DNA from 3 places in the Mangrovibacillus sp. Mu-81 genome. Region 3 is predicted to be linked to each of the others. Evidence: predicted binding sites of a transcription regulator. Region 3 holds the regulator's gene; each other region holds the start of a gene.
What was found. The regulator Rex, encoded in region 3, represses fermentation and respiration genes when NADH is low (regulators of the CRP and FNR family bind a similar motif). The targets are predictions, from matches to a motif close to TTGTGAAATATTTCACAA.
Positions count from the first base shown of each region.

Region 1: V6B33_RS06540 (AtpZ/AtpI family protein) is a predicted target of Rex. The motif match lies at 6,480-6,497, and genes of this name have one in related genera.
Region 2: V6B33_RS19675 (cytochrome ubiquinol oxidase subunit I) is a predicted target of Rex. The motif match lies at 2,364-2,381, and genes of this name have one in related genera.

Region 1 is NZ_JBAJHU010000002.1:596,697-606,719, forward strand. Features, by position in the region: gene atpD (F0F1 ATP synthase subunit beta) at 1-930, opposite strand, end outside; gene V6B33_RS06505 (F0F1 ATP synthase subunit gamma) at 1,003-1,860, opposite strand; gene atpA (F0F1 ATP synthase subunit alpha) at 1,956-3,464, opposite strand; gene V6B33_RS06515 (F0F1 ATP synthase subunit delta) at 3,492-4,028, opposite strand; gene V6B33_RS06520 (F0F1 ATP synthase subunit B) at 4,025-4,546, opposite strand; gene atpE (F0F1 ATP synthase subunit C) at 4,693-4,905, opposite strand; gene atpB (F0F1 ATP synthase subunit A) at 4,984-5,700, opposite strand; gene V6B33_RS06535 (ATP synthase subunit I) at 5,723-6,097, opposite strand; gene V6B33_RS06540 (AtpZ/AtpI family protein) at 6,112-6,324, opposite strand; gene upp (uracil phosphoribosyltransferase) at 6,968-7,597, opposite strand; gene glyA (serine hydroxymethyltransferase) at 8,089-9,330, opposite strand; gene V6B33_RS06555 (TIGR01440 family protein) at 9,674-10,023, opposite strand, start outside.
Region 2 is NZ_JBAJHU010000014.1:42,635-52,657, reverse strand. Features, by position in the region: gene V6B33_RS19680 (cytochrome d ubiquinol oxidase subunit II) at 1-765, opposite strand, end outside; gene V6B33_RS19675 (cytochrome ubiquinol oxidase subunit I) at 785-2,137, opposite strand; gene V6B33_RS19670 (metal ABC transporter solute-binding protein, Zn/Mn family) at 2,444-3,388, opposite strand; gene yidD (membrane protein insertion efficiency factor YidD) at 3,539-3,784, opposite strand; gene V6B33_RS19660 (S-ribosylhomocysteine lyase) at 4,011-4,484, shown strand; gene ytzI (YtzI protein) at 4,594-4,779, opposite strand; gene V6B33_RS19650 (polyribonucleotide nucleotidyltransferase) at 4,927-5,145, shown strand; gene V6B33_RS19645 (DUF6154 family protein) at 5,207-5,452, opposite strand; gene V6B33_RS19640 (hydrolase) at 5,823-6,149, shown strand; gene ytkD (RNA deprotection pyrophosphohydrolase) at 6,228-6,692, shown strand; gene V6B33_RS19630 (ABC transporter permease) at 6,682-7,482, opposite strand; gene V6B33_RS19625 (ABC transporter ATP-binding protein) at 7,463-8,239, opposite strand; gene V6B33_RS19620 (ABC transporter substrate-binding protein) at 8,451-9,452, opposite strand; gene V6B33_RS19615 (alpha/beta hydrolase family protein) at 9,643-10,023, shown strand, end outside.
Region 3 is NZ_JBAJHU010000019.1:35,432-45,454, reverse strand. Features, by position in the region: gene tsaD (tRNA (adenosine(37)-N6)-threonylcarbamoyltransferase complex transferase subunit TsaD) at 1-826, shown strand, start outside; gene V6B33_RS21325 (ABC-F family ATP-binding cassette domain-containing protein) at 1,119-3,065, opposite strand; gene V6B33_RS21320 (redox-sensing transcriptional repressor Rex) at 3,282-3,959, shown strand; gene V6B33_RS21315 (twin-arginine translocase TatA/TatE family subunit) at 4,015-4,182, shown strand; gene tatC (twin-arginine translocase subunit TatC) at 4,201-4,977, shown strand; gene V6B33_RS21305 (YdiK family protein) at 4,996-5,202, opposite strand; gene V6B33_RS21300 (CPBP family intramembrane glutamic endopeptidase) at 5,199-5,942, opposite strand; gene groES (co-chaperone GroES) at 6,224-6,511, shown strand; gene groL (chaperonin GroEL) at 6,566-8,197, shown strand; SAM riboswitch class I at 8,533-8,643, shown strand; cobalamin riboswitch at 8,728-8,919, shown strand; gene metE (5-methyltetrahydropteroyltriglutamate--homocysteine S-methyltransferase) at 9,081-10,023, shown strand, end outside.

The sequences.
Region 1 (10,023 bases), on a different contig from region 3:
CGGATCCGTGTAGTCATCGGCAGGTACATAGATCGCTTGGATCGATGTAACGGAACCAACGTTTGTAGACGTGATACGCTCTTGCAGTTGACCCATTTCAGTCGCAAGTGTCGGCTGGTAACCAACGGCAGAAGGCATACGGCCAAGAAGGGCAGAAACCTCAGAACCTGCTTGCGTGAAACGGAAGATGTTATCGATGAACAGAAGTACGTCCTGTCCTTGCTCATCACGGAAGTATTCAGCCATTGTAAGACCCGTCAAGGCAACACGCATACGCGCACCAGGCGGTTCGTTCATTTGTCCGAATACCATCGCTGTTTTCTTGATAACGCCAGAGTCGCTCATCTCGTGGTAAAGATCATTTCCTTCACGCGTACGCTCACCGACACCTGCGAATACTGAGATACCGCCGTGTTCTTGAGCGATGTTGTTGATAAGCTCCTGGATTAATACGGTTTTACCTACACCGGCACCACCGAATAGACCGATCTTACCACCCTTGATGTAAGGAGCAAGTAAGTCTACTACTTTGATACCCGTTTCAAGAATCTCCACTTCAGTGGAAAGTTGATCGAATGTAGGTGCCTGTCTGTGAATCGGATCGCGACGGAAGCCTTCTGTAAGCGGCTCGTCTAAATCGATTGATTCACCAAGAACGTTGAATACACGACCTAAAGTTACATCCCCAACTGGTACAGAGATTGGTGCTCCTGTATCAAGTACGTCAGCTCCACGTTGTAAACCGTCCGTAGAAGCCATCGCAATCGTACGTACAGAATCATCACCTAGGTGAAGGGCAACCTCTAATGTAAGTTCAGCTCTATCTGCAATTTGGACCTTTAAAGAGTTGTAGATATCTGGAAGTTGGCCGCTGGCGAACTTGACATCAACAACTGGACCCATTACTTGAAGAACGTGTCCTTTGTTCATCTCTTTCCCTCCTAACTAGCTTTTGACAAAAGCTTTATGAAAAATTGACGGTCATCAGTGACCGGTTTATTTCTATTCGAGTGCCGCAGCTCCGCCGACGATCTCAGTGATTTCCTGAGTGATCGCAGCCTGACGGGCACGGTTGTATTTAAGTGTAAGGTTATTGATGATTTCCTTCGCATTATCTGTTGCATTTCTCATCGCTGTCATACGAGCGGCATGCTCACTTGCTTTACCGTCAAGAAGTGCACCGTAAATCAAGCTTTCAGCGTATTGAGGAAGCAATACTTCAAGAATTTCTTCCGCAGACGGCTCGAATTCATACGAAACCAGTTTGCCGGAAGTATTCAGGTCTGTTAATGGAAGAACCTTTTTCTCGGTAACATCCTGCTGGATGGCACTTACATAGTGGTTGTAGAACAAGAATAGTTCATCGTATGCCTCAGCCGAGAACATACCAACCGCCTTGTTAGCGATGTCTTTAACGTCAGCGAAACTAGGCTGATCCGGAAGACCGACGACCGTTTCGATTACGTTAAAGCCTTTTTTTCGGAAAAAGTCAGCTCCAACACGACCCAGAGCGATAATGGCAAATTCATCATTAGAGCTGTGACGCTCTTTAATACGATTGCTGACAGCACGTATTACGTTACTGTTATATGCCCCCGCCAAACCGCGATCTGAAGTAATCAAGAGATACCCGGTTTTTTTAACGGGGCGGGAGACTAGCATCGGATTCGTTACACCCTGACTACCTGCAGCAACAGATGTCACCACTTCCTGAATCTTGTTCATGTAAGGGACGAATGATTTCGCATTCGTCTCAGCACGGTTTAATTTGGAAGCAGATACCATTTCCATTGCTTTTGTGATTTGACTTGTCTTTTTGGTAGAAGTAATACGAGTTTGTATATCGCGTAACGATGCCACTGGTTCTCACCACCCTTTACATATTGTTAGACATAGGGAGCCCGGCAATAACCGCGCTGTTCCTATGATTTTGCCGAAAGATCGGCTCAGTATCCTTATTCGGACTTGATGAATGTCTTCTTGAATTCGTTGATCGCTGCAACCATTGCATCGTCTTCAGGAAGACCTTTTGTCGTACGGATCTGGTCTAACAGTTCTGTATGGTTGTGATCTAGCCAGCTTAGGAATTCACCTTCGAAACGACGAATGTCTGTTACTGGAATATCATCTAAATGTCCTTTAGTCAATGAATAAAGGATCATGACTTGTTTTTCAACTTTAAGCGGTTTGTTAAGATCCTGCTTCAGTACTTCTACTGTACGCGCACCGCGATTCAGTTTCGCTTGTGTCGCTGCATCAAGATCTGATCCGAACTGAGCAAATGCTTCCAGCTCACGATATGCCGCCAAGTCAAGACGCAGTGTACCGGATACTTTCTTCATCGCTTTGATTTGTGCGGATCCACCAACACGGGATACGGATAAACCTGCGTTGATCGCCGGACGTACACCGGAGAAGAACAGGTCAGATTGTAAGAAGATCTGTCCGTCGGTGATGGAGATAACGTTTGTCGGGATATAAGCGGAGATATCTCCTGCCTGTGTTTCAACGAATGGCAATGCAGTGATCGAACCGCCGCCTTTTGCATCACTCAATTTCGCTGCACGCTCCAATAAACGGGAGTGCAAGTAGAATACATCACCAGGGAATGCTTCACGACCTGGAGGACGGCGTAATAATAGGGAAAGCTCACGGTAAGCAGAAGCCTGCTTGGAAAGGTCATCATATACAACAAGAACGTGCTTGCCGTTATGCATGAATTCTTCACCCATCGTGATACCTGCATAAGGTGCCAGGAATAACATAGGTGCCGGTGAAGCAGCAGATGCCGTTACAACGATTGTGTAATCAAGTGCACCGTGCTTACGCAGAGTTTCCACTGCGTTACGTACTGTTGATTCTTTTTGACCGATCGCAACATAGATACAGATCATGTCTTGATCTTTTTGGTTAAGGATCGAGTCGATCGCAACAGATGTTTTACCTGTTTGACGGTCACCGATGATCAATTCACGTTGACCACGGCCGATCGGTACTAAAGCATCGATCGCTTTGATACCGGTTTGAAGCGGCTCGTGTACAGATTTACGATCCATAACACCAGGTGCTCCGCTTTCAATTGGACGAGTTTTAGTTGTAGCAATCGGGCCTAAGCCGTCTACAGGCTGTCCAAGTGAGTTTACTACACGACCTACCAGTTCTTCTCCTACTGGAACTTCCATGATACGTCCAGTACGACGAACCTCATCGCCTTCACGAATGTCAGTAAATGGTCCGAGAATGATGATACCAACGTTGTTTTCTTCTAAGTTCTGTGCCATACCCATGACACCGTTAGAAAATTCAACAAGCTCTCCAGCCATGACATTGTCGAGGCCATGAGCACGAGCGATACCGTCACCGATTTGGATAACTGTACCTACGTCGCTTACTTTCATCTCAGACTGATAGTTTTCAATTTGCTTTTTTATCAGCGCGCTGATTTCTTCCGCCTTGATGCTCATGAATTTCACCCCTCATTTATACGAAAGTTAACGAATTAGTTCACGCTCAAGACGAGTCAATTTACCTTTAAGGCTGCCATCATAAATGCGGGTTCCGATTTGGACCTTGATGCCGCCGAGTAAATGTTCGTCTGTCACATTGGTAATTCTTAAAGATTGTTTTCCGACTTTTTTAGCAAAAGAAGACGATAGTGCTGTCTTTTCATCTTCCGTCAACGGACGTACAGAATACACAGTCGCATCTGCAATTCCGCGTGCTTCATTGGTTAATTCGATGTATCCCTCAACCAGTCCAGTGATCTCGGACGTACGGTGACGGTCCGTCATGATCATGAGCGTGTTAAGGACAAACGGTGAAGCTGTTTGAAATGCTTCCTGGATGATTGACTTCTTTTTCGCCAGCGTAAGTTTCGGATTTTCAAAAAGAGCACTTAATTCCCTGTTCTCCAAGAAAACCGCTCTTACTGTACGCAGCTCCTCTTCGATTGCTTCAAGCTGATTATGTTCTTTGGCAATTTCGAAAAGAGCTAACGCATAGCGTTTTGCAACTGTAGAGTAGCTCATCGCTCTTCCCCTACCTCTTGAATATAATCGTTAATTAACTTCTGTTGATCTTCAGCAGAAAGTTCTTTCTCGATAACCTTAGAAGCAATAAGTACGGATAGTGATGCAACCTGTTTCTGCAGTGCTGCAACCGCTTGTTCCTTCTGCGTTTCGATTTCGCGTTTCGCAGATTCTTTCAGACGTTCTGCTTCCTGACGTGCAACCGTGATGATTTCTTCACGCTGCTCCACGCCTTGTTTCTTAGAGTTCTCGATCATAGCCTGAGCTTCTGTTCGGGCTTCTTTAAGAAGCTGACGCTGCTCTTCCAGAACCTTGTTTGCTTCCACACGGCTTTGTTCAGCCGCAGATATCTCACCGGCGATATGGTCTTCACGCTGCTGCATGATCCCCATTAATGGACCCCAGGCAAATTTCTTAAGAAGTGCCATAAGGACAAGGAACATAACAAGTTGGAAAAGGATATCCCCGCTATTGAATTCGCCGCCACTTGCACCTAAAACGAATGCGTTAGTTAACATACTCGATTCACTCCCTTCAAGAATCGATTGGATCTTATTTTTGATAAATTGAACAATCTATACTTGCAAGAATTCTTTCAGTACACAGGAATGGCGAAGATAATCGTCAAGACGAACTTCGCCATTAATTGATTGTGTCAGTTCTATTAGCTTCCAAGAGCGATGAAGGCAATAACTACACCGATGATTGGAAGTGCCTCAACTAGTGCGATACCGATGAACATTGTAGTTTGAAGAGTACCTCTTAATTCCGGTTGACGTGCAATTCCTTCTACTGTACGGCCAACGATCAGACCGTTACCAATACCTGCTCCAAGTGCTGCTAAACCAACTGCGATTGCTGCTGCGATAAGACTCATTCTAAAGTTCCTCCTTTAATGTATAAGAAAAATATTTTTTACTATATATGTTTGTCCACCGTAATGAACAGGTATATATTAATGGTCATGACTTACTTTGTGAGCCATATAAACCATTGTTAACATACAGAAAATGAATGCCTGGATTGCCCCGATAAAGATCGAGAACCCTTGCCAAGCAAGCATTGGTGCGATGGCTCCAAGAACGCCGCCGATACCGCCGTGTACGGCCATGCCCGCGATCAGCGCCAGCAGGATTTCCCCGGCATAAATGTTCCCGTAAAGTCGAAGACCCAATGTAAGAGTGTTTGCAAACTCCTCAATGACTTTCAGCGGGAATAACCACCACATAGGTGATAAAAAGGTGTCCTTTCCGTATGCACCGAACCCCTTTAATCTGATTCCATAATAATGGGACAGTGCCACGACCATTACCGCCAGAGTCAATGTGACCGCCGGATCGGCTGTAGGTGATTTCCACCATAATTCGTGATCATACACAACTGAGAACGGAAGACCCAGCATGTTCGATACGAAGATATACATAATGATGGTGAGACCCAGGATGTGAAAACGTCCTCCCGTTTTCCAATCCATGTTACTCTTGATGATGCCCTTGACAAAGTCCATGACCCACTCGAAAAAGTTCTGCATTCCGGTAGGATTAAGGGCTAAGCGTCGTGTAGACAAGACCGCGATTAGAAACACAATGGCAGATGCAATCGTGATCATCATCACGTTGGCCAGGTTGAAAGTCAGGCCCATAAAATCGGCTAAAGGTGCTTCATGATTCAAAATACTTCACCTCTCTTCCCCGCTATTTATTAGTTTTAATAGTGCTGAAAAAATAATCTATCATAATGACTATATAAGTCGTCATTAATCCAATAATAAGACTTAGGAGATGAAAAGTTTCGGGAAAGCGGGTTACAATGATAACGCCCAAGGCTGCCGCAGCCATCCGCGAAGTCGTTCCGAGGGATCTCACTTTCTTCCCTGCCACAACGGCCTCTCCGAACTTGTCGACTCGCTTCGTCATGCCCCAGTGCATATAAAGGCTTAAAGCCGTTCCTAATGCTAACCCTAAGAATACTGATTTGTGGTCGGTAAATCCCCAACCCAGGACGTAAACAGCCAGCAGGTACAATATGTATTTCCGCTGTCTATTAAACATTTGATGGAGTTCCGGCATATCTTATTATTCTCCTAAGATAAATGTCGTAAAGTACGAAGCATCGCATAAATCCCGGCTGCTAAACCAAGAAGTAATCCGATGATTAAAAAGAGTGGTGCAGAGTCTGCTTGCTGGTCAATCCACCTGCCCAGAAAAATCCCCAGAAGAATGGAACCGACAAGTTGCGACAGAATCGCTGTATAAATCGCCATCGCTTTATACGGGCTTTGGTTTTTTTGACCCATTTAAACCCTTCCTATTCAAACGAAATTTGAACGTGAGGCAAGCTGTGTAAAATGAGTGGACAACCGATTTCACAAGCTTTTTACAATTGTGAAAACCTTATCATTTTACATCCTTTGTAAGCATACAATAGGGTAATATCTATGTCAATGAGTTCAAGTTAAAAAGTTCACAACCTCTCCAGGTGTTTGTCGAAAGTTCACACTTTTTACATATTTACATGAAATGCGGAGGCGGCTCGTTCAGAGGCGGGTGGCATAAGCCAAACCGGCCTGAAAGGCGTTTTTTGCCTTTTGGGACGGTTTGACTTATGACATGTGCCTCTAGCCGCCGGAGCTGGACATCTAGAAAAGCGGATGCGGCTTGGTCATAAGGATGTTAGCATAAGCACTGTTGCCGGATATTTCTGAAGTGCGCACGCTACTTCATCTGGACCGAACTTCCAAGAAGTCCGTTGTATTTTTATCGATCATTTACTCGTTCTTTGAAAGATATACTTCCATTAACCCTATTCAGACTCTTTCATTATAAAGAAGTTTCTTTTTACTAGAAACCCTTCAATTTTATGTAAATATATCCAATGGGTCTATTTTTATTTAAGAAAAGAACCAAGCCATTTTTTAATGACTTGGTTCTTATTTTCGATTATTTTGTACCAAACAAACGGTCGCCCGCGTCACCGAGACCAGGAACGATGTAACCTTTTTCATTTAACTTCTCATCAAGTGCTGCGATGTAGATGTCGACATCAGGGTGCTCTGCCTGAATCGCTTCCACTCCTTCAGGGCAAGCCACCAGACACATGAACGTGATGTTTTTCGCACCGCGTTTTTTCAGTGAGTTGATCGCTTCGACAGCGGAACCTCCTGTTGCAAGCATCGGGTCGACTAAAATGAAGTCGCGTTCTTCCACATCACTTGGAAGCTTTACGTAGTATTCGATCGGTTTAAGAGTCTCCGGGTCACGGTATAACCCTACGTGTCCGACTTTTGCTGCCGGAATCAGTTTAAGGATTCCGTCGACCATCCCGAGACCTGCACGTAAGATTGGAACGATCCCCAGTTTTTTACCTGTAAGTGTTTTCGCATTCGCTTTGCTTACCGGTGTGTCGACTTCGATGTCTTCAAGCGGCAGTTCACGCGTGATTTCAAATGCCATGAGTGTTGACACTTCATCGACAAGCTCGCGGAATTCCTTCGTTCCAGTGTTTTTATCACGGATGAATGTTAATTTGTGCTGGATTAATGGATGATCAAATACATATACTTTGCCCATTCGATTCTCTCCTTTTGAATTCGGTTTATGTAAAAAAATGATAGATACTGTTTTACATCTCTAGCTATTGTACATAAAAGAGGTTTTGAGAGCAATAAAAGTTGGGAGGTGTAATGAAATCGTTATGTTTATGGTTAGTTTTGTATGGATTTCGTGGATATAGATAGACAGGATGCTGAATGCCGCTTTTGATTTCTGTGTAAGACGCTTTCCGCGGGTGACACGTGAGCCTCCTCGTCGCTCCTGTGGGGTCTCACATTTGTCACTTTACCGCAGGAGTATTCGCCTTCCACTCCAATCAACGCTGGATCCAACTCAATCATAGTGTTCAATTCTATTTAGATCTGTAAACAACTCGACCCGTTTAATTTTAATAGTTATTCAACCTATCTTATCAACTACAACCATCTGCTATTCCTATCAATCTATTTCCTCAAAAAAAACCTCCCCAAAAGAATCCATTCTTCTGAGGAGGTTTCTGCTGTCTATTTTTATCTCTCTGGATATAAAGCAAATCTGCTTGTGAGATCGGTTACGCGTTTGCGCGCTTCTTCCAGCTTTGTTTCGTCTTCGTGGTTTTTGAGGGTAAGGGCCATGATGGACGCGATTTCGTCCATGTCTTCTTTTCCAAAACCGCGGGACGTAACTGCCGCTGTTCCGATGCGGACGCCGCTTGTGACGAACGGGCTTTCCGGATCGAATGGGATTGTGTTTTTGTTGACTGTGATGCCGATTTCGTCCAGTACTTTTTCTGCAATTTTGCCCGTCAATCCGAGTGAACGAAGGTCGATCAATAATAGGTGGTTATCCGAACCGCCTGATACGAGGTCGATGCCTTCTTTTCCTAAGCTTTCTCCAAGACGCGCTGCGTTGTCGATGATGTTCTGCGCGTAGTCTTTAAAAGAATCCTGAAGCGCTTCGCCGAACGAAACAGCTTTCGCGGAAATGACGTGCATCAAAGGTCCGCCTTGAAGGCCAGGGAAAATGGACTTGTCTATCTTCTTGCCGAACTCTTCCTTACAAAGGATCATCCCGCCGCGGGGACCGCGCAGTGTCTTATGAGTCGTTGTCGTCACGAAGTCTGCGTAAGGAACCGGATTCTGGTGAAGTCCGGCTGCTACAAGTCCTGCGATATGAGCCATATCGACCATCAGGTATGCTCCCACTTCATCGGCGATTTCACGGAATTTTGCGAAATCGATCTTTCTTGGATACGCGCTCGCACCTGCTACGATCAGCTTCGGCTTGTTTTCCAATGCCTTTTGACGAACATCTTCGTAATTGATCAGGTGGGTGTCCTTGTCGACTCCGTACTCGACGAAGTTGTACTGGATTCCGCTAAAGTTGACTGGGCTTCCGTGCGTCAAGTGCCCGCCGTGGGATAAGTTCATTCCAAGAACTGTGTCCCCCTGCTCAAGGATGGTGAAGTAGACTGCCATATTGGCTTGCGCTCCAGAGTGAGGCTGTACGTTCACATGTTCTGCCCCGAACAACTCTTTCGCACGGTCGCGAGCTAAGTTCTCTGCTACATCGACATGCTCACATCCGCCATAATAGCGACGACCTGGGTACCCTTCTGCATACTTGTTCGTGAGGACCGAACCTTGTGCTTCCATAACGGCTTCACTGACAAAATTCTCAGATGCAATTAACTCGATTTTCGTACGTTGACGCTCTAATTCATCTTGAATTGCTGCATAAATTTCCGGATCTTGCTTGGCAATCTTACTCATACATATCCCCCTTTTATTCATCGGCCCATTCTAAGCTGCGCCATCTTGATTCATTCAATCTCATTCTAACACGATTCTGCAGAACGCGAAATAAGAACGTGTGGGTAAATTGGAATGTTCGGATTTGGGAGATTGGCAGGGAATAAAAATGGTGTCGCGAGCTGGAGTTGTACCTGGTACAAGAAGGGGTTTTTGTACCAGGTACACGCAGGTTAGAATGTACCTGGTACAATCAGTTAATAATGTACCTGGTACATCAAAACGTTCTTGTACCAGGTACACAAACAATAAGCCCATCCTTCAATGCATCAAGCATTGAAAGACGGGCTTTATTCTTTACTCCTCATTCATAAACAGCCCGCACACCGCCGATCAGCTTTGGGCGGGTGACAGCGAGCGTTACGTGTGCACCGCCGAGACTCTTCTGGGATACTCTCACCGGTATGGCAACGTGTTTCAGCTGCATGCCGATGAATGTGTCGCCGATGTCGATTCCGGCGTCCGCTTTTATGAATTCCACCATGACGGGATCCTCAAACGAACGGTAAGCATGGGTCGCCATTGCGCCGCCCGCCGATCGTGCAGGCACAACGGTCACTTCTTCCAAATTCTTTCGTTCTGCCGTTTCGCGCTCCAAAACGATTGCCCGGTTCAGATGCTCACAGCATTGGAACGCAAGCGATACTCTGGCAG
Region 2 (10,023 bases), on a different contig from region 3:
ATTGGTGGGAAGGAACAGTGCCCCCCCTGCAACAAGAAAACCGAGCAGGGAAATAAGAAGGATGTTAAAATCCTCCATCATTCGTTCATAAATCCAGTTTGCTTCATTATTCATCGTCATCATGATAAGGAAAGCCATCACGACAGAAATCGGTCCAATGATCATCGCATCACGCCTGTACATTTTATACGCCTCAAATTCACGGGACGCCTTTGAGTAATCAGCTAATAGGAGCGAAGAAAGAAATAATGTACTTGCCACGGCAAACCCAAAGAATGCATATTCATGAGGGCTTGTAAAAAGTTTTCCCAATAGCAGCGTCTGACCGTCTTCAAAGTCAATATAAGGACCATGCGAAATCGGCAGCACGCTGATCAATAGTCCTGGTATCAAGAGACCTGTAATGCCTGTGATGTAAGTCAGCGGTTTCCGGTAATCGTCGGCCACATGAGAAAAGACGAGAAATGCACTTCGAATCGCAAGCAGGAGGAGGATTAAACTTCCCGGTACCAATAGGACGGTGCCGAGAGAATAGGCAGCTCCGGGAAACAGGCTGTAAACCGCCACGACCAGTGCCACAATGAATGTATTCGTCACTTCCCACGTCGGGGACAGATATCGGTTCGCGATATTGGTTGCTTTCGTCTTGTCATGATTGATGTAAAGCATCGACCAGAAACCTGCCCCGAAATCCATCGTCGCCATCACGGCATAAATGAATACAAAGCCCCAAAGGATCGTAATCGCTATCAACATCTGAGTCATGATCATTCCTCCTAATCAGTTAAGTAGACAGTGGAATTTCCTTGCCTTCTGCTTTATCAATATCTTTTTGCGGCGGGTTTCGTCTGAAGTAATACAGAAGAACCAGTACGACCGCTACCGCTAATATGGCATAAACAGAGACAAACAGAATGAAGAGAATGGCAATATTCCCGGTCGAGGTAACCGAATCCTCTGTACTTAAGATCCGGTAAATGGTCCAGGGCTGACGGCCCGTGCAGGCAAAAATCCACCCAAATTCGATTGCAAGGATGGAAAGGGGCCCCCCTGCTGTAAACAGCCACATCAACCATTTCGGATATCGGTCCTTTTTCAATATCTTCTTCCACACAAACGCAGTCAGTGCAAGTAAGATCAGTAATGAACCGATGGCGACCATCCCGTTGAACAAGGTATGTACGAAGAGCGGCGGCCAGTATTCTTCAGGAAAATCATTCAACCCGATGACTTCTGTGTCAAAACTGTTCCCTGCAAGGAAGCTCAGTGCCCAGGGGATTTCGATTCCCCATTTGACTTCCTGTTCTTCACTGTCTGTGAATCCTCCGATTGCGAGCGGCGCATGTGTCTGCGTTTCGAACAGACCTTCCGCAGCGGCCAGTTTCTCAGGCTGATACTCGTGGAGCATTTGTGCCGATTCATGTCCGTTGATCGCAGTCAGGAATGAGAAGACACCCCCGACGGCAAGACAGATCATCAATGCTTTGCCGTGAAACTTATAAACTCTCGATCCAAAAGGTGTACGGAGCATTTTGAATGCAGCCACAGAAGCTATCGTGAATGAACCGACGACGTAAGCTGAAAGAGCGACATGCCCGGCAGTTACAAAGAAGCTTGGATTGAAAAATGCCTTCCACGGATCCACGTCCGTGATTTCTCCATCGACAATATTGAATCCCGCCGGTGTTCCTTCAAAGGCGTGGACATTCGTAATCAGAACTGCCGAGGCAAGTCCTCCCACGGCTACAAGGATCAAGCTCACGATCCGCATCCAGGGAGCGATCCGATTGGCTGCATACACATAAATGGACATAAAAAGAGCCTCGATGAAGAAAGCATAGATTTCAATCTGAAATGGCAGGGCCATCACCCGTCCGATGACTTCCATGAAACCAGGCCAAAGCAGGGATAATTGCACACCGGCAATCGTCCCGGTCGGAATCCCGACACCCAGAAGCACGGCGAACGCCTTCGTCCACCGCTTGGCCATCACTGAATAATCAAGGTCATTCGTACGCTGATACATGATTTCCGCCACAAGGATCATCAATGGAATCCCGACTCCAAGCGTCGCAAAAATAATATGAAAAGCCATCGTCGTCCCAAATAAAGATCTAGCAAGTACCAATTCATCCATTTCAAATTCTCCCTTACATATCATTCGCTTTCCTTATTGTCCACTTAATGGAAAATAATATGCATGGGAATGGAGGGGGACTTGATGTTATGGCTTAGAGGATACTGGTAGTTTGTTTCTTTTTGCCAGGAACAAAAGGTGTGAATGTGCCAGGAACAAATCAAAGTGATTGTACCAGGTACATAGAGTTTGAAATGTACCAGGTACAATAAACGAAAATTGTACCTGGTACATCAATTCACATCACACAGCCACACAAAAACACAAAAAAGCACCACTACATAAAAAGAGTGATGCTCACCGCTGCTATTGCAGCGCCTTTTCCAATGTGACGATATTCTGCCTCATCAATGAGAAATAATCTTCATTTTCATCCCGGTCTTTTTCAGTCAGAACAGATAAATTATGAAGATTGAGGGATTCAGCCCCCAGTTCCTTTTGGACGACTTCCGTCAGACGGGAGGAGACATTTTGCTCAAACAGAATGTATTGAACATCGTCCTTTTTCGCTTGATCGATGATTTTTTTCAATTCCTGCTGTGATGGTTCATCCGATGTGTTCAATCCTGCGATGGCTTCCTGATGTAAGCCGTATCGCTCTTCCCAATAGCTGTATGCAGCGTGTGAAACATAGAAGGTTTTATGCGGTGCGGATTCTGCCATTTGCTTGAATTCAGCATCCAGTGCATCGAGTTCACCGGTTAAATCTTTCAGATTCGATTGGAATTCTTCTTTATGTTCCGGCATTTCTTCCGATAAGGTTTCCGCGATTACTTCTGCCATATGTTTGGAGTATTCGGGATTCAGCCAAATATGCGGATCGGTCTCATGTTGATGTCCGTGCCCGTCTTCTGCATGCTCCTCCTCATCATCATGACCATCTTCCTCATGTTCAACTTCAATGCCTTCGCTTACTGGCACCACTTTAACATCCTCATTTTTCAGAATGGATTTGGACTTCTCGACAAACCCTTCAAGACCCATCCCGACATAAAAGAACGCATCTCCATCCGCCATCTTGATCATATCTTTTTGTGATGGCTCAAAGGTATGCTCATCGGCACCCGGCGGGTAAATGCTGTGAACGTCGACATGCTCCCCGCCGATTTTCTTTGTGAAATCCTCGATTGGATATACAGTTGTATACACATCGAGTTTACCGTCCTTTTCTCTCTTCTCATCGGAAGCGGCCCCGCAAGCCGACAGGAATAGAACGATTAATAAAAACCAGCTTTTCCGAATATAGTTCAAGAGGAATCCTCCTTTAATTGTTGTGAAAATAACAAATTGTAATGATTACGATTTAGCACAATGGTTATTTTACTATCCTGGAGCGCAATAAGCAAGACAAAAGTTTAAGACGCGTACACAATAAAAAGACCAACTCCCGTAAAATGAGAATTAGTCTATGTTTTCCCTCTTCTTAGACGGCCACTCTTCCGGTACATGATCGATCCCGCCGGGGTGGAATGGGTGACATTTGAGAATTCGCTTAATCGTCAGGAATCCTCCGCGCAGTGCGCCGAATCTGCCGACTGCCTGCATGCCGTAATGTGAACAGGTGGGGTAGAATCGACATGTCGGAGGTTTTATCGGCGAAATCACGATTTGATAAAATCGAAACAGTAAAAGTAATGCGCGTTTCATTCAATGATCTCCTAGAGTCTTTTCTTCTTACTATATCAAAATCGTACTTTCCATGAAAGGAGACGGATCTGGAAATGAAATGAAATTGTAAAGAGGGTTCGTCTGCCTCTATGGCGAAGGTTGAGGAAAAGGGAAATTATAAATTTCACTTAAAGCAGATTAAGTTGATGAAATTACTATGAATTTACGTTATACTAGTATCAGAAACTAATGGGAGTGATTATGAATGCCATCAGTAGAAAGCTTTGAATTAGATCATAATGCGGTAAAAGCGCCGTATGTAAGACATTGTGGAGTGCATAAGGTAGGAAGTGACGGCCTTGTCAATAAATTCGATATCCGTTTCAGTCAGCCAAACAAGCAGGCAATGAAGCCTGACTCGATTCACACGCTTGAACATTTACTTGCGTTTACAATCCGTAAATATGCAGAGCCTTATGAACACTTTGATATCATTGATATTTCTCCGATGGGATGCCAGACCGGCTATTATCTGGTCGTCAGCGGTGAACCTGCAGTGGAGGAAATTATCGACCTGCTCGAAGCGACGATGAAAGAAGCAGTCGAAATTGAAGAAATCCCGGCAGCCAACGAGAAACAGTGCGGCCAGGCAAAACTTCATGATTTAGAAGGTGCAAAGAAATTAATGAAGTACTGGCTGAGCCAGAGTAAAGAAGACTTAAAGCAGGTATTTGCTTAATATTTATATAAATCCACCGGTCACTTAAGTGAGCCGGTGGATTTTCTATGAGCCCGGATAATGAACAAAAAACCGGGTTCATTTCCACCCGGTTTTCAATTTATGATTCCTATTGCTTTGTTTCCTCATCAGAATTATGCTTGTTTTCTCCCATATTCTGTAGATGCGGATTATTTTCGAGCGGATCGACAGTGTGTTTAACTGTCGTATATGCTTTGGATGTTGTCAAGGCACTAACAAATATCACGAGAATGCATATCGCGACAGCGATGATCATTACAAGAGTTAATGACACAGTTCAACCTCCTTTTTTCTTCCTATTCTATCACAGAAAAAAGAATTGTCAGTTCAAAAATCGCACAATTTGTTGAATGCACTATATAGGAGAAAAGACCTCCTCTTATTTAGGAAATTGTAAGTCTCAACCTTGGATGATTTTGGTATGATGAAAGAAACAGGGAGAGGGGGAGGAATTTCAATGAACGTATCCTCCATTATGGGGAAACAGGTAGCTGAGCTTCAGCGGACGCTCAGTATGAATCTATTGAAGAGTCATATGTCCACCCAGGCTGCTCATGTGACAGTCATGCTTCAAGATATGCATTCCGCAAATGCTGCACCGCATCCAAGCAAGGGACTCAATGTTGACGTGAAAGGGTAAGAAAACAGCCTTAAACAGACTTCTGTTTAAGGCTTCATTTATTCTATGGATTTTCGAAAAATCAGTGAAGACTTTTACGTTCCAATCGCACCCGTTCTTCACTATTGGACCATTTTTCTTTTAACGTCTCAAATATGTATAGTCGAAGGAAATATTCCAGTTCTTCTGTTTCCATTTCTTGAATCAATTCAATGATTTCATTCCTGGAAGTATCTTCTAAAATCGTAAGGGCAATGAGGTCTAAGTCTTCATCTGTACCTTTGATCCTGCCTCGGTACATTTCATAAATTTCTTCAATCAACTTCATGCACTTCACCTCCCTTTTATCAATTTTAACAGAATTAGGATCGAATTACTCTACAATTTATTTTGTATATACCCGAAATTTATCATCATAAGCATTTTTGCTTATAAAATCAATTGTCTTTCTTATTGATACTATACTAAAGAATAGAGACTTTATGCGTGAGAGTGCCAATTATTTTCGCTTTGTTAAAAAGGATTGGAGATTTGCCTCCACATACTCGCTTTCCTTACACCGTGAGGTCCTTCAATAATTGACCACCCCCGGCTGCAACCAATATGTAGGAATGTGTTGAAAGGAGACAATTTCAACATGAATAGAATTCGTTGAATTGAGGAAAAAGAAGGATAAGTAAAACAAAGGGGTGGAAAGCTTGGACGAACGTCATGATTATTATATTGAAATAGCTCAAGGTGAGATTTCAAGAAGTTCGACGGATTCACCATGGAATTTTAAGGTTTCGGCTACGGACGAAGAAATCACAAAGTTGAGGGAGATCTTTGATTCCAGCCATTCGATCGATTGGCAAAACTTCTACCGTTCACATGTTCCATATGTTCAGTATCACTTTGATCGCGAGAATGATGCGTACGATGAAAATCTTCACCAGGTGTATGCCATGATCCATGAACTCGGGGATGAGGATGCTAAAAAGCATATTGAAAGCATGGGAATCCTGGACGATCAATCTCCCCGCTGAAAATAAAAGTGTTGGTTCCGAATTTATCGGTGGACCAATGCTTTTTATTTGTGATTAGATAAGAGTGGGGTGAATTAGATGGAACAATTTATCGATGCGAACGGCTTGAAGGTGGAGCTGGGATTTAAGAAAAAATCTTTTCAGCAAGAATCACATCACGTATTGGTCATTTGCCGTTATAAAAATAAATGGTTATTGACGCAGCATAAAAAACGCGGTCTAGAATTCCCGGGCGGCAAGCGTGAAACAGGGGAATCGCTTGAGGAAACGGCTATCCGCGAAACCTTTGAAGAAACAGGGGGAGTAATCAAAAATCCTATTTTTGTGGGGGAATATAAAGTGTATGATCGACCGCCTTTCGTGAAGACGATTTTCTTTGCAGAAGCGGAAGAACTGGTAATGAAAGAGGATTATTTGGAAACCGATGGATGCAAACTGTGGGAGGGTGAGCCGGCCGATATGCAGACACACCCTGAATTCAGTTTTATCATGAAGGATAAAGTGGTGGAATTGGCTCTTAAACACTTGAAGCTTATGACTTGATCCACTTCTTTTCAAGCTGCTCGACTACTTTATACATAATTGTGGCAAATACGGCGATCACAAGCAGGGACAGCATGACCAGGGTGAAATTGAAGACCTGGAACCCGTAGATGATCATGTAACCGAGTCCCTTTGCAGACACAAGGAACTCACCGACAATGACTCCCACCCATGACAAGCCCACGTTCACTTTCAAAGTGGAGATGATGGTCGGGAAGGATGAGGGCAGGACGACCTCTTTGAACATTTGACCCCTTTTTGCCCCGAACGTCATCATGACTTTCAAATAGTTGGGATCGACCTCTTTAAAGGAGGTGTATACGACGATTGTGGTGATGATGACGGATATGATCGTACCCATCGCAATGATTGAAGTGAACCCCGGACCAAGACCGACGATGAGGATCGGGCCGAGTGCCACTTTCGGCATCGCATTCAGGATCACCAGATAGGGATCCAATACCCTTGATAGAAAAGATGACCACCATAGAAGGGCCGCCAACAAAGTTCCAAGCAGCGTCCCAAGGATGAAACCGAGAATCGTTTCTCCCAATGTCACGGATAGATTTGCAAGGAGACTCCCATCTGCAGCCTTATCCAAAAAAAGTGCCCAGATCTTCGAAGGGGAACTGAAAATCAGCGGATCGATCCAGCCGTTGCGGCTAGAGATTTCCCATAAGCTGAAAAAGATAAGGAAGATAAGAGCCTGATAGAACCACACCCAGCGCTGTTCTTTCTTCAGGGATTGAATATACTCGGCATGTTTCTGTTTAAGGGTTAGCTGACTCAAGATTCTCAAGCTCCTTCCATATGCTTTGAAAAAACGGCGGATATGCTGCGTGATTACGGACGGTGAACGGCTTTAGTGCCTTTAACTCCAGAGGTACTTCAAACATCTTATGCACCCTGCCAGGCTTTGAAGCGAACAGGATGATCCTGTCACTCATCGCGATGGCCTCACCGATATCATGGGTCACAAGCACGGCTGTTTTGTTCAATGACTTCAGCGTGGAAAAAATAAGATCCTCGAGCTTTAATTTCGTTTGGTAATCGAGTGCTGAAAACGGCTCATCCAAAAGCAGGATCTTCGGTTCAGTGATCAGCGTCCGGATCAGGGCGACCCGCTGCCGCATACCGCCGGACAGCTCTCTCGGATAAGAGGCTGCGACTCCCGACAGACCAAACTCCTCCAGCAGGTCAGAAGCTTCACGTTTCTTCTCTTCTGTTAGATTCTCCATAATCTTCAACCCTAAGAAAATATTCTCCTCAATCGTTTTCCATGGAAACAGATAATCCTGCTGAAGCATATATCCCATCTGGTTCCTTTCAGAACTGACCGGTTTGCCGTGCAGCAAGACGCTCCCCTCAGTCGGTCTGATGAGTCCGGCGATGATGGAAAGAAGTGTGGTTTTCCCACATCCGCTCGGCCCGATAAAGGATATGAACTCTCCTTCATTCACATGCAATGAAATATTGGAAAGGGCATTTGTCGCCGTCTTAGGTGAGAAATAAGTGTGATGAATCGTGTCCAGTGACAGAAAATTCACGGTAATGCGCCTCCAGTCTTTCTCTATTAATGAAGGGCTGACGCGGGGTCAGCCCTATTTGGTGATTCCGGTACGGGAGCGTATAGATTCGGGTGCCAGGCACAGAACGGGGTATTTGTGCCTGGCACAAATCGGTTGAATTGTACCAGGTAACGGTCTCAACCACTCATCGCCGGTTCACCGATTACCCCACTTCGCACCTCACATTCACCTATTCACTCACTTTTTCAGCGACCGACGTGTTTACAAGTGTTTCATGGTCGATTTGCTCCGGAAGTTCTCCTGCTTCTTCCATGATGTTCTGCAGGTTATTCCATTCTTCGACATCCAGAATCGGATCTGTTGCGAAGGAACCTTGAGATTTATACCGGTCCACCACGGTTTCGATGATGTCTAATTCCGTGTCTTCGAAATACGGTTCGATTACTTCAGCGATCTCTTTCGGGGAATTTTCATCCACCCATTTCTGTGCTTTGTACAGAGCCTTGGTGAATTTTTCGATGGCTTCCTTGTTTTCTTTCATATAACTGTCCTTCGCCATGAAGGTGGTGTACGGGACGTGGCCGGATTCTGTACCAAAGGAAGCGATGATATGACCTTTCCCTTCTTTTTCAAAGATGGATGCGGTGGGTTCGAACAATTGGACGAAATCACCTGTACCGGATGCAAAGGCATTGGCGATGTTGGCGAAGTCGATGTTCTGGATCAGATTCAAATCATTATGAGGGTCGATGCCATGCTGTTTAAGCACAAATTCTCCGACCATTTGAGGCATGCCGCCTTTCCGCTGGCCAAGGAAGGTAGAGCCTTTAAGCTGATCCCACTCGAAATTTTCTACCTTTTCACGTGACACAAGGAAGGTGCCGTCTGTCTGTGTCAGCTGGGCAAAGTTGATGACGGGATCATCAGACCCCTGTGCATGAACGTAAATGGATGTTTCCGATCCGACCAGTGCGATGTCCGCCCCGTCAGAAAGTAAAGTCGTCATCGTCTTATCTCCGCCCCAGGTGGTGGTGAGTTCGATATCCAGCCCTTCTTCTTTAAAAAATCCTTTTTCAATGGCCACATACTGGGGAGCATAGAAGATGGAGCGTGTCACCTCGGCCACACGTACTTTTTGGTCTTCATCCCCTCCACTGCCGCAAGCAGCTAAACCGATGGTCATCACTGCGGTTAAGAGAAGCGTGAAGACGAATCGAGTCCATTTTTTCATTGATCTTTCCCTCCTTTTAATGAACCATGGGCGCATGTAAGACCCTCTATATGTTTTTTCCAAGTGGTAGAGGGGTAGGTTGCTCCTATGGGTAATCGTGACAAATTTGATGTTTGATTTGATAAGATAGTTTATGTGAAGGATAAAAAATGTGTGAATACCCAGAGCCCATTTTTGAAAGGAAGAGAATATGAGAAATGGAACCATTGTAAAGAAGACTTTATTCCCGTCCCCGAATCCCCATGTTGAGCTTTATGAGATCATTTATTTTTCCGGGGGACTGCGAGTGAAAGGGCTGCTTGCACAACCCGTATGGCCCGGGGAGTATGATGGATTTCTTTATTTAAGGGGGGGAATCAAAGGAGTGGGGATGGTGAGACCCGCACGCATCGCCCAATTTGCACAGGAGGGGTTCATTGTGTTTGCCCCGTATTACCGGGGGAACCGAGGCGGGGAAGGAAATGAAGACTTTGCGGGAGTTGACCGCGAAGATGCACTTTCGGCTTATCAGTTGCTGAAGCAGTATGAAAGAGTACATAGAGATAGAATCCACTTATTCGGTTTTTCACGC
Region 3 (10,023 bases):
AGAGGCACTGAAGCAGGCAGACATGACAATGGAAGAGATCGATTGCATTGCCGTTACAGAAGGGCCTGGTTTGGTCGGAGCACTGCTGATTGGTGTCAATGCTGCCAAAGCTCTGGCGTTTGCTCATAACAAGCCGTTGGTAGGTGTCCATCATATAGCTGGACATATCTATGCAAACCGGTTAGTGAAAGAAATGAAATTTCCTCTGCTCTCCCTGGTCGTTTCGGGGGGGCACACGGAGATTGTGCTTATGAAAGGGCATGGCTCATTTGAAGTAATCGGTGAAACGAGAGATGATGCCGCGGGTGAAGCGTATGACAAGGTAGCCAGAACGCTGAATCTTCCTTACCCGGGCGGCCCTCATATCGATCGGCTGGCGCAGGAAGGGGAAACGAATCTGGATCTCCCAAGGGCTTGGCTGGAAGAAGGCTCATATGATTTCAGTTTCAGCGGTTTGAAATCAGCAGTTATCAACACGCTGCACAACGCCAAGCAGAAAGGCAAGACCATTTATCCACAAGACCTTGCCGCAAGCTTCCAGGCGAGTGTGATTGATGTACTGGTAACCAAAACAGTGAAAGCGGTAAAGGAGTATAATGTAGAACAATTGTTATTGGCTGGAGGAGTAGCTGCCAATAAAGGACTGCGTGCTGCATTAGAAGAGGCGTTTACAGAACTGGACACAGAACTTATTATCCCTCCATTATCCTTATGCACCGACAATGCGGCGATGATCGCAGCAGCAGGGACAATTCTTTTCGAACAAGGTAAAAGAGGGAACATGACAATGAACGCCAATCCCGGATTGGATATAGAGAATTTTTGATTATAAAAAGCTTCGAGGAGGGTAATTTTGAACCTTTTCGAAGCTTTTTTATTAGTAGAACATATGTTTTTATCAACAGACTGTGGATAAGTTGTTAATAACTTAAGGATAAATGTGAACACCCTGTGAAAAAGATATGGGTAAATAAGCGGGTGGATGTGCATAACTCCCACTCATCTTGTGGATAATGTGGAAAACTTCTATGGATAACGGATATTCAACATCCGCCCTGTGGATAATGATGTGGAACAAAAAAAGGTTTGAGTAACACGGTGTTACTCAAACCTGTGGATTACTGTTCTTCTTGGAGAATCTCTTCTAATTCTGTCCATTCTTCTAACAATTCATCAAGTTCTTCTTTGGAAGCATTCAGTTTGTTATTGATATCTTGGACTTTTTCGTGATCCTGAAAGATATTGGGGTCACAAAGCAGTTCTTCCTGTTCTTCGATGACCGCTTCGAGTATCTCCATTTGAGCTTCAATATCTTCCACTCTTCTTTTTCGCTGCCGTTCAAGCTTTTTCGCTTCTTTATCGATTTTGTGACTTTGTTTCTGCTGAGTGGACGAGGCGGCAGCAGGCTGCCCCTTTTCGGTAAGCTCAAGTGCAGCCAGTTCTTCCTGTTCTTGCAGCTTCTCCATATAATAATTATAATCGCCGAGGTATTCGGTCGAACCGTTTTTAGAGAGTTCAAGCACCTTGGTCGCAATTCTGTTAATGAAATAACGATCGTGAGACACAAACAGAATGGTGCCTGGATAATCGATGAGTGCATTTTCCAGCACTTCCTTACTGTCGAGATCCAAGTGGTTCGTCGGCTCATCGAGTATGAGGACATTCCCTTTTTCCATCATCATTTTTGAAAGGGCAAGACGCGCTTTTTCTCCTCCGCTCAGTGTAGAAACGGGCTTTAAGACATCTTCCCCGGAAAACAGGAAGTTCCCGAGAACGGTTCTGATATCTTTCTCGTTTCTCAGCGGATATTCGTCCCATAGTTCATTGAGCACGGCTTTGTTTGAGGAAAGCTCAGCCTGTTCCTGGTCGTAGTAGCTGATCGAGACATTCGATCCGAATTTATAATCTCCTGAGAGAGGAGCAAGCTTATTCACCAGTGTCTTAAGCAGAGTCGACTTTCCGATTCCATTTGGACCTACCAGAGCAATGCTGTCGCCTTTTTTTACGGAGAAATCAATGTGTCGGGAGATTTCTTCAACATTATCGTACCCAATCGAAAGATCATTTACTTTCAGGACATCATTTCCGCTTTGACGGTCGATCTGGAAAGAGAAGGTGGCTGATTTCTCATCACCTGACGGCCTGTCCATCAGATCCATGCGTTCGAGCTTTTTGCGCCTGCTCTGGGCCATCTTCGTTGTAGATGCACGGGCGATGTTCCGTTGGATGAAATCTTCAAGCTTGGCCACTTCCTGCTGCTGGCGTTCAAACAGCTTCAGATCCTTTTCATAATCTTCAGCTTTTTGCTGCAAGTATTTGCTGTAGTTGCCGAGGAACTTTTTGCTTCGTTTTCGGGAGATTTCATATACCTGGTTGACGACATTATCCAGGAAGTAACGGTCATGGGAAACGATCAGGACGGCTCCTTCATAGCTTTGTAAATACGTTTCGAGCCAGGATAAGGTGGCGATGTCCAGATGGTTGGTAGGTTCATCAAGAATGAGAATATCAGGATTTGTCAATAACAGTTTACCGAGTGCAAGACGGGTCTTCTGTCCTCCGCTCAACGTGGAAATTTTCGTTTCGTAGTCGAAATCCGCGAAGTTCAGTCCGTGCAGGACAGAGCGGATATCCGCTTCGTACTGATAACCGCCAGACTCTTTGAAAGAAACCTGAAGCTCATCGTATTCCTTTAACACGCGCTGGTAAAGTTCTTCATTTTCGTAGACAGAGGGATCGGCCATCTGTTTTTCCAATGCACGCAGCTGCTTTTCCTGAGCTATCAGGTCTTCGAAAACGGTCAGCATTTCTGCCCATATGGAAAGGCCGGATTCGAGTCCCGTGTTTTGGGCAAGGTACCCGATCGTGACTCCTTTTGGTTTCGTGATTTCGCCGGCATCATAAGATAAGTGGCCGGCAATTATTTTTAACAGAGTCGATTTTCCTGCGCCGTTTCGGCCAACGAGCGCTACCCGATCTCTCGTCTGTATTTCAAGTTTGATATTCGAAAGGATGGTTTCTGCACCAAAGTTTTTGATCAGTTGATTCACTTGTAGTAGAATCATGCGTTTCACCTCTATTTCATAGTGCTAGTGTACCGTATTTGAGAGGAAAACGGCAATCATACATATCGATGAATGACTGTTAATCTTCATACATATAGGATAGAATATAGTGTATGATGGGTAGGAGAGCCTGAAAAAATGTTTTTCTGTTCATTTTGGAAGCGTTGTCAGACGGTCCAAAGTAACAGGCTTTGAATAGATGTGGGGGAATGCAATATGAACCAGGATACAACGAAAATTCCACAGGCAACGGCTAAGCGGCTGCCGCTTTATTACCGTTTTATCAAGAATTTATACTCATCCGGCAAACAGAGGGTTTCATCCAAGGAACTAAGTGAAGCGGTGAAGGTGGATTCTGCCACCATCCGCCGGGACTTTTCCTATTTTGGTGCGTTAGGTAAAAAAGGGTATGGATATAATGTTAACTATCTACTCTCTTTTTTCAGAAAGACGCTCGATCAGGATGCACTGACTAAGGTTGTACTGATCGGAGTCGGGAACCTGGGTACGGCTTTTCTTAATTATAATTTTATTAAAAATAATAATACTAAGATAGAAATGGCCTTTGAGGTCGATGAGTCAAAAGTGGGAACCCAGGTGGGAGAAGTACCGGTATTTCATTTGGATGATCTGGAAGAAAAATTGGAGAATCAGAATATTGAAGTGGCAATCCTGACTGTGCCGGCATCTTCTGCTCAGAATATCACAGACAGACTGGTCTCTTCAAAAATCAAGGGTATCCTTAACTTTACGCCTGCAAGGCTGACGGTACCGGATCATATCCGGGTCCATCATATTGATCTGGCTGTAGAGCTGCAATCGTTGGTTTACTTCTTGAAGCATTATTCTGAGGAAGACACGGAAATGTCACAAGATGGAATCATATCGGAATAGCCATTTTACATGAATTGCGATATGATAGAGATGTAAAAAGAGGAGGTGTCTCATTATGCCAGGTCCAGGTAGCCTCGTATTAATCGCTATTGTTGCTTTACTGATTTTTGGTCCTAAGAAATTACCGGAATTAGGGAAAGCATTCGGAAATACTTTACGTGAATTTAAAAATGCAACAAAAGGCTTAGCAGATGATGACGATAAATCAAAAGATGCCAAGTAATAGAGTAGGATGAACGCCATGAGTCAAAGTCAGAAAGACATGACATTGTATGAGCATATAGGAGAATTACAAAAACGACTCATGATTGCAGTCGTTTTCTTCTTGTTGGCGGTCATAGCGGGTTTTTTTCTCGCCGGTCCGCTGATCACGTATTTACAGCATGCCGATGAGGCGAAGAACATGACCATGAATGCCTTCAGGGTGACAGACCCCCTGAAGATTTACATGGAGATGATTATCTTCGTCGCTGTAATCATTACTTCGCCGGTCATCCTCTATCAGGTATGGTCGTTTGTATCACCTGGTCTTTATGAAAGAGAGAGGAAGGTTACACTCAGTTACATACCTGTGTCCGTTCTTCTATTTCTTGGAGGCTTGTCCTTCTCATACTTCATTCTGTTTCCATATGTAGTGAAGTTCATGATGGGACTGTCGGAGAATCTTGAAATCCAGCAGGTCATCGGTATCAATGAGTACTTCCATTTCTTATTTCAAATAACGATCCCGTTCGGTTTTTTATTCCAGCTTCCCGTGGCGATGCTGTTCCTGACGCGTCTGGGGATCGTCACACCAATGGTGATGGCACAAGCAAGGAAAGTCTCTTACTTTGTCCTCTTCATCATTGCCGCTTTCATCACTCCTCCGGATATCATATCCCATTTGATGGTGACAGTGCCTCTATTCATCCTGTATGAAATCAGTATCTGGATTTCAAAGATTGGATATAAAAAGGTACTTGAAGCGGAACAGAAGCTTGAGATGGAACAATACGAAGAAGATAAAAATAAGGATTGATCCCAATGGGACCAATCCTTATTTTTTGTTCTTGAGCTGTTTTCTGATTTTGAAGTGAATCATGACCATTCTGAGCCCCGAACCGAAGTCAAGGGTGGCCAGAAAGACAAGTATATAGGTGAAAAATCCCCAACCATCATCTCTTACATTCTGAATTGCAAAGTATGTGAAAAGTATTCCCAGCAGGAGATAGATCACACCCGAGAATAACGGTGATCTTCTCATAAAAATAATCCTCCAATAAATCCTTGAATTTTTTCAGCTTCATTCATGATCTTTTGAATATCGTCCTTATAGATAGATTGGATTAGAACGACAGATGTATTCATCGCAACATGAGCAAAAATTGGCACGAGTATTCTCTTCGTTCTTACATATAAGAAAGCGAAGGTAAAGCCCATCGCAGAATACAGAATGACATGCTCCGGCTCAAAGTGGGCAAGCGCGAATATAATGGAACTTACCAGCGCCGCAAAGAAGAAATTCATCTTCTCATAAAGGACGCCGAAGATGATCTTACGGAACACGATCTCTTCTAAAATCGGACCGATCACGGCTGCCACAAGCATTGTCACTGGCACCTTTTCGATGATCCCGATGATCATCTGGGTATTCTCGGATCCCATTTCAATCCCGATGGCATATTCAATTTGGATGGCAATGGACTGAGCGAAGAAGGCGATGAAAATCCCTGCAACGGCCCAACCGATCGAACTTCCTGAATTGAGAGGGGCACTGCGCTCAAGCCGCGTACTTGTTTCACTTTTTCGAAGGATGGCCCATACAACAATCAGTGCCAGGGAAAAGCTGATAATCAGCCAATAACCGGGAACAAGCTGCTTGACCTGTTCTGCAGGCTGACCCATCACATCCGTCCCGATTTTATAAAGAAGCGGGACCCCGACAATACTTGAAAGCTGCATGACAATATATGCAATCAATATATATCCAAAATGTTTTTTCAACGTTTCGTCTCCTTTAATCGTCATCTTGTTCAATTCTACTAATAATCGCTCAACTCTTCAAATAGTAGCCTTTGGTGCGGGAAGGGTAGAAATCCGGAATACAAAGACAAAACCGGACATAGGATAGAGAGGTGTGAAAAAAGGGGGAAAATGACGAAAAAATTTTAAGCAGGACACTTGCAAAATGAAAACGAATTAATTAATATAATAATTGTGTTAGCACTCACGACAAACGAGTGCTAATAAAAAATACTTACATATTTTCAAGGAGGTTGTTTCACTTGTTAAAACCACTAGGTGATCGCGTCGTTATCGAGCTAGTTGAGTCAGAAGAAAAAACAGCAAGCGGTATTGTGCTGCCGGATTCCGCAAAGGAAAAGCCGCAGGAAGGTAAGATTGTTGCTGTAGGTACAGGTCGCGTTCTTGACAGCGGTGAGCGCGTAGCTCTTGAAGTGTCTGTCGGCGATCGAATCATCTTCTCTAAATATGCAGGTACAGAAGTGAAATACCAAGGCACAGAATATCTGATCCTTCGTGACAGCGACATTCTGGCTGTTGTAGGCGAATAATCAACCAATCAAATATAAAACATTACTTTAAACAATAAGAGGAGGACTTTGAATATGGCTAAGGATATTAAATTTAGCGAAGAAGCACGCCGTTCCATGCTTCGTGGGGTAGATCAATTAGCAAACGCAGTTAAAGTAACTCTTGGACCAAAAGGACGTAACGTGGTACTCGAGAAGAAATACGGTTCACCACTTATCACAAATGATGGTGTGACGATTGCTAAAGAAATCGAACTTGAAGATGCATTCGAAAACATGGGTGCAAAGCTTGTAGCTGAAGTAGCAAGCAAAACAAACGAAATTGCCGGTGACGGTACAACAACTGCAACGGTCCTTGCACAGGCGATGATCCGTGAAGGTCTTAAAAACGTAACAGCCGGGGCTAATCCTGTAGGCGTACGTAAAGGAATCGAAAAAGCGGTTCAAACTGCAGTGGAAGAATTAAAAGCTATCTCCAAGCCGATCGAAGGCAAAGATTCAATCGCGCAGGTTGCTGCAATTTCAGCTGCTGACGAAGAAGTCGGTCAATTGATCGCAGAAGCAATGGAGCGCGTTGGAAACGACGGCGTCATCACAATCGAAGAGTCCAAAGGATTCACGACTGAGCTTGACGTAGTGGAAGGTATGCAATTCGACCGTGGATATGCTTCTCCATACATGGTAACTGACTCTGACAAGATGGAAGCGGTTCTTGAGAATCCATACATCTTGATCACGGACAAAAAAATCGGCAACATCCAGGAAGTACTTCCTGTTCTTGAGCAAGTGGTACAACAAGGCAAGCCGTTATTGATCGTTGCTGAAGATGTTGAAGGTGAAGCACTTGCTACATTAGTAGTGAACAAACTTCGCGGCACATTCAATGCAGTGGCTGTCAAAGCTCCTGGATTCGGTGACCGCCGTAAAGCAATGCTTGAAGACCTTGCCATCCTAACTGGCGGTGAAGTGATCACGGAAGATTTAGGTTTAGACCTTAAATCTGCAAACGTCACTCAACTGGGCCGTGCAGCGAAAGTTGTCGTAACAAAAGAAAACACAACAGTAGTAGAAGGCTCTGGAGATCCACAAAAGATTGCAGGACGCGTGAATCAAATCCGTGTTCAACACGAAGAGTCTACTTCTGAATTCGATAAAGAAAAATTACAAGAGCGCCTTGCCAAGCTTGCAGGCGGTGTAGCAGTCGTGAAAGTCGGTGCTGCAACTGAAACTGAGCTTAAAGAGCGTAAACTTCGCATCGAAGACGCCTTGAACTCTACTCGCGCAGCGGTGGAAGAAGGGATCGTTTCCGGTGGTGGTACTGCCCTTGTGAACGTATACAACAAAGTCGCTTCAATCGAAGCAGACGCAGACGTAGCAACTGGTATCAACATCGTGCTTCGCGCACTTGAAGAGCCAATCCGTCAAATCGCTCACAACGCTGGACTAGAAGGTTCTATCATCGTAGAGCGCCTGAAGAAAGAACAAGTGGGTGTAGGATTCAACGCAGCAACTGGCGAGTGGGTTAACATGATTGAAAAAGGTATCGTTGACCCAACTAAAGTAACTCGTTCCGCACTTCAAAACGCAGCATCCGTTGCAGCAATGTTCTTAACTACTGAAGCAGTAGTTGCAGACATTCCTGAAGAAAACGCTGGCGGCGGCATGCCTGACATGGGCGGTATGGGTGGAATGGGCGGCATGATGTAATAACGCCCAAAACCTTACTGTGAAAAGGTTCGAGGCTTTGTTAAAAATGACATACTGCTTGTCATTTGAAGAAACAAACCCCTATATATGTTATTTACCTCCCAAAAGTTCTCTGAGCTTCTGGGAGGTTTTTACTTTATTTAGAGGACTTTTTATTCGTAAACATCTTTAAGCTCCTCTAAAATAACTATTTTCAAAAAATACTACTTTATCGGCAGCGTGTCATCCAAGTGAATATTTGGTTATGGAACTTTGTACTGCATTAATAATCTTTGACAACCCCTGTACAAAATGCTACCATTGCATTTAAATTCAAAACATTAAAAATTTTAATACTCTTATGAAGAGAGGCGGAGGGACTGGCCCTATGAAGCCCGGCAACCATTTAACAACTGTGTTAAAAAGGTGCTAATTCCAGCAAGGCATATTGCTTTGGCAAATGAGAGGGATGAAAAAGGATTCGCCAGCCTCTCTATGTTCTACTAGAGAGGCTGTTTATGTTTATAAAATAAAAATTGTTTTGCTAAAACTTCATATCAAAAGCTTCAGGTGCTGTGTGGATCATCTACGCGGCTTAAAAGGGAAGACCGGTGAAAAGCCGGCACGGTCCCGCCACTGTATTGGGGAGCAACTTATCGAGTAGCCACTGTTTTATAGGGAATGGGAAGGGATAAGAAGCAATGAACCTAAGTCAGGAAACCTGCCTGTTGTATGCGCTAGTACTCTACGGGGATATAGGGGAGGTGAGAAATACGTGCTCAGTAAACCAGAAGGTTCGAACTCTAGTTAATTATACGTATCAATCTCTCTTTTCTTTTTTTGAAAAGGGAGATTTTTTAGGTTCGAAACTAAGATTTGTATGGAAAAGGAGAGGTAACCCATTATGGAAAAAGTGATAAGCTCGAATGTAGGATACCCAAGAATTGGGGAAAAACGTGAATGGAAACAAGCCCTGGAACAGTTTTGGGCAGGAAAGTTAGAAAAAGAGGCATTCTTAAAGCAAATAGAAGAGATTCGCCTGCAGCATCTTAAAAAGCAGAAGGAGCACGGAATTGATTTAATTCCTGTCGGGGACTTTAGCTTGTATGATCATGTCCTGGATACGGCTGTTATGTTCGGTTTAGTACCGAAACGTTTTAACTACAGCGGCGGGAAGGTGTCGCTTGAAACCTATTTTGATATCGCTCGAGGAACGAAAGAGGCGGTGGCTGCTGAAATGACAAAGTGGTTTAACACAAACTACCACTATATCGTTCCAGAGCTCAATGAAACAGTACCTGCTCTTGTGGAAAATCGTCCGCTTCAATTTTTTCAAGAGGCGAAGCAAAAACTTGGTATTCATGGTAAACCAATTATTTTAGGTCCGATTACATTCGTAAAGTTATCAAAAGGATATGATAAAAGTGACTTTAAAGCAGTTGTCGAGCAATTTGTCCCGCTTTATGCGGAAATTTTACGTGAACTAGAGACAGAGGGAGTGGAATGGGTTCAAATAGATGAACCAATCTTAGCAACTACTATTCCAAGAGATGAGCTTTCTTTAGTTAACGAAGTCTATCAGGCATTACATGATGCAGCACCAAACGTTAAGGTGATAGTGCAAACTTATTTTGATAGTATTGAGCATTACAAAGAGGTCGTATCACTTCCTGTTCAGGGAATTGGTCTTGATTTTGTCCATGATAACGGTCAGAATCTTGCAGCATTGAAAAAGTATGGTTTTCCCAAGAATAAGGGACTTGCAGCTGGAGTTATTGACGGACGAAACATTTGGCGTGCCGATCTCGAAGGAACAATGTCACTTCTAAGCGAAATTGAAGAGGTTG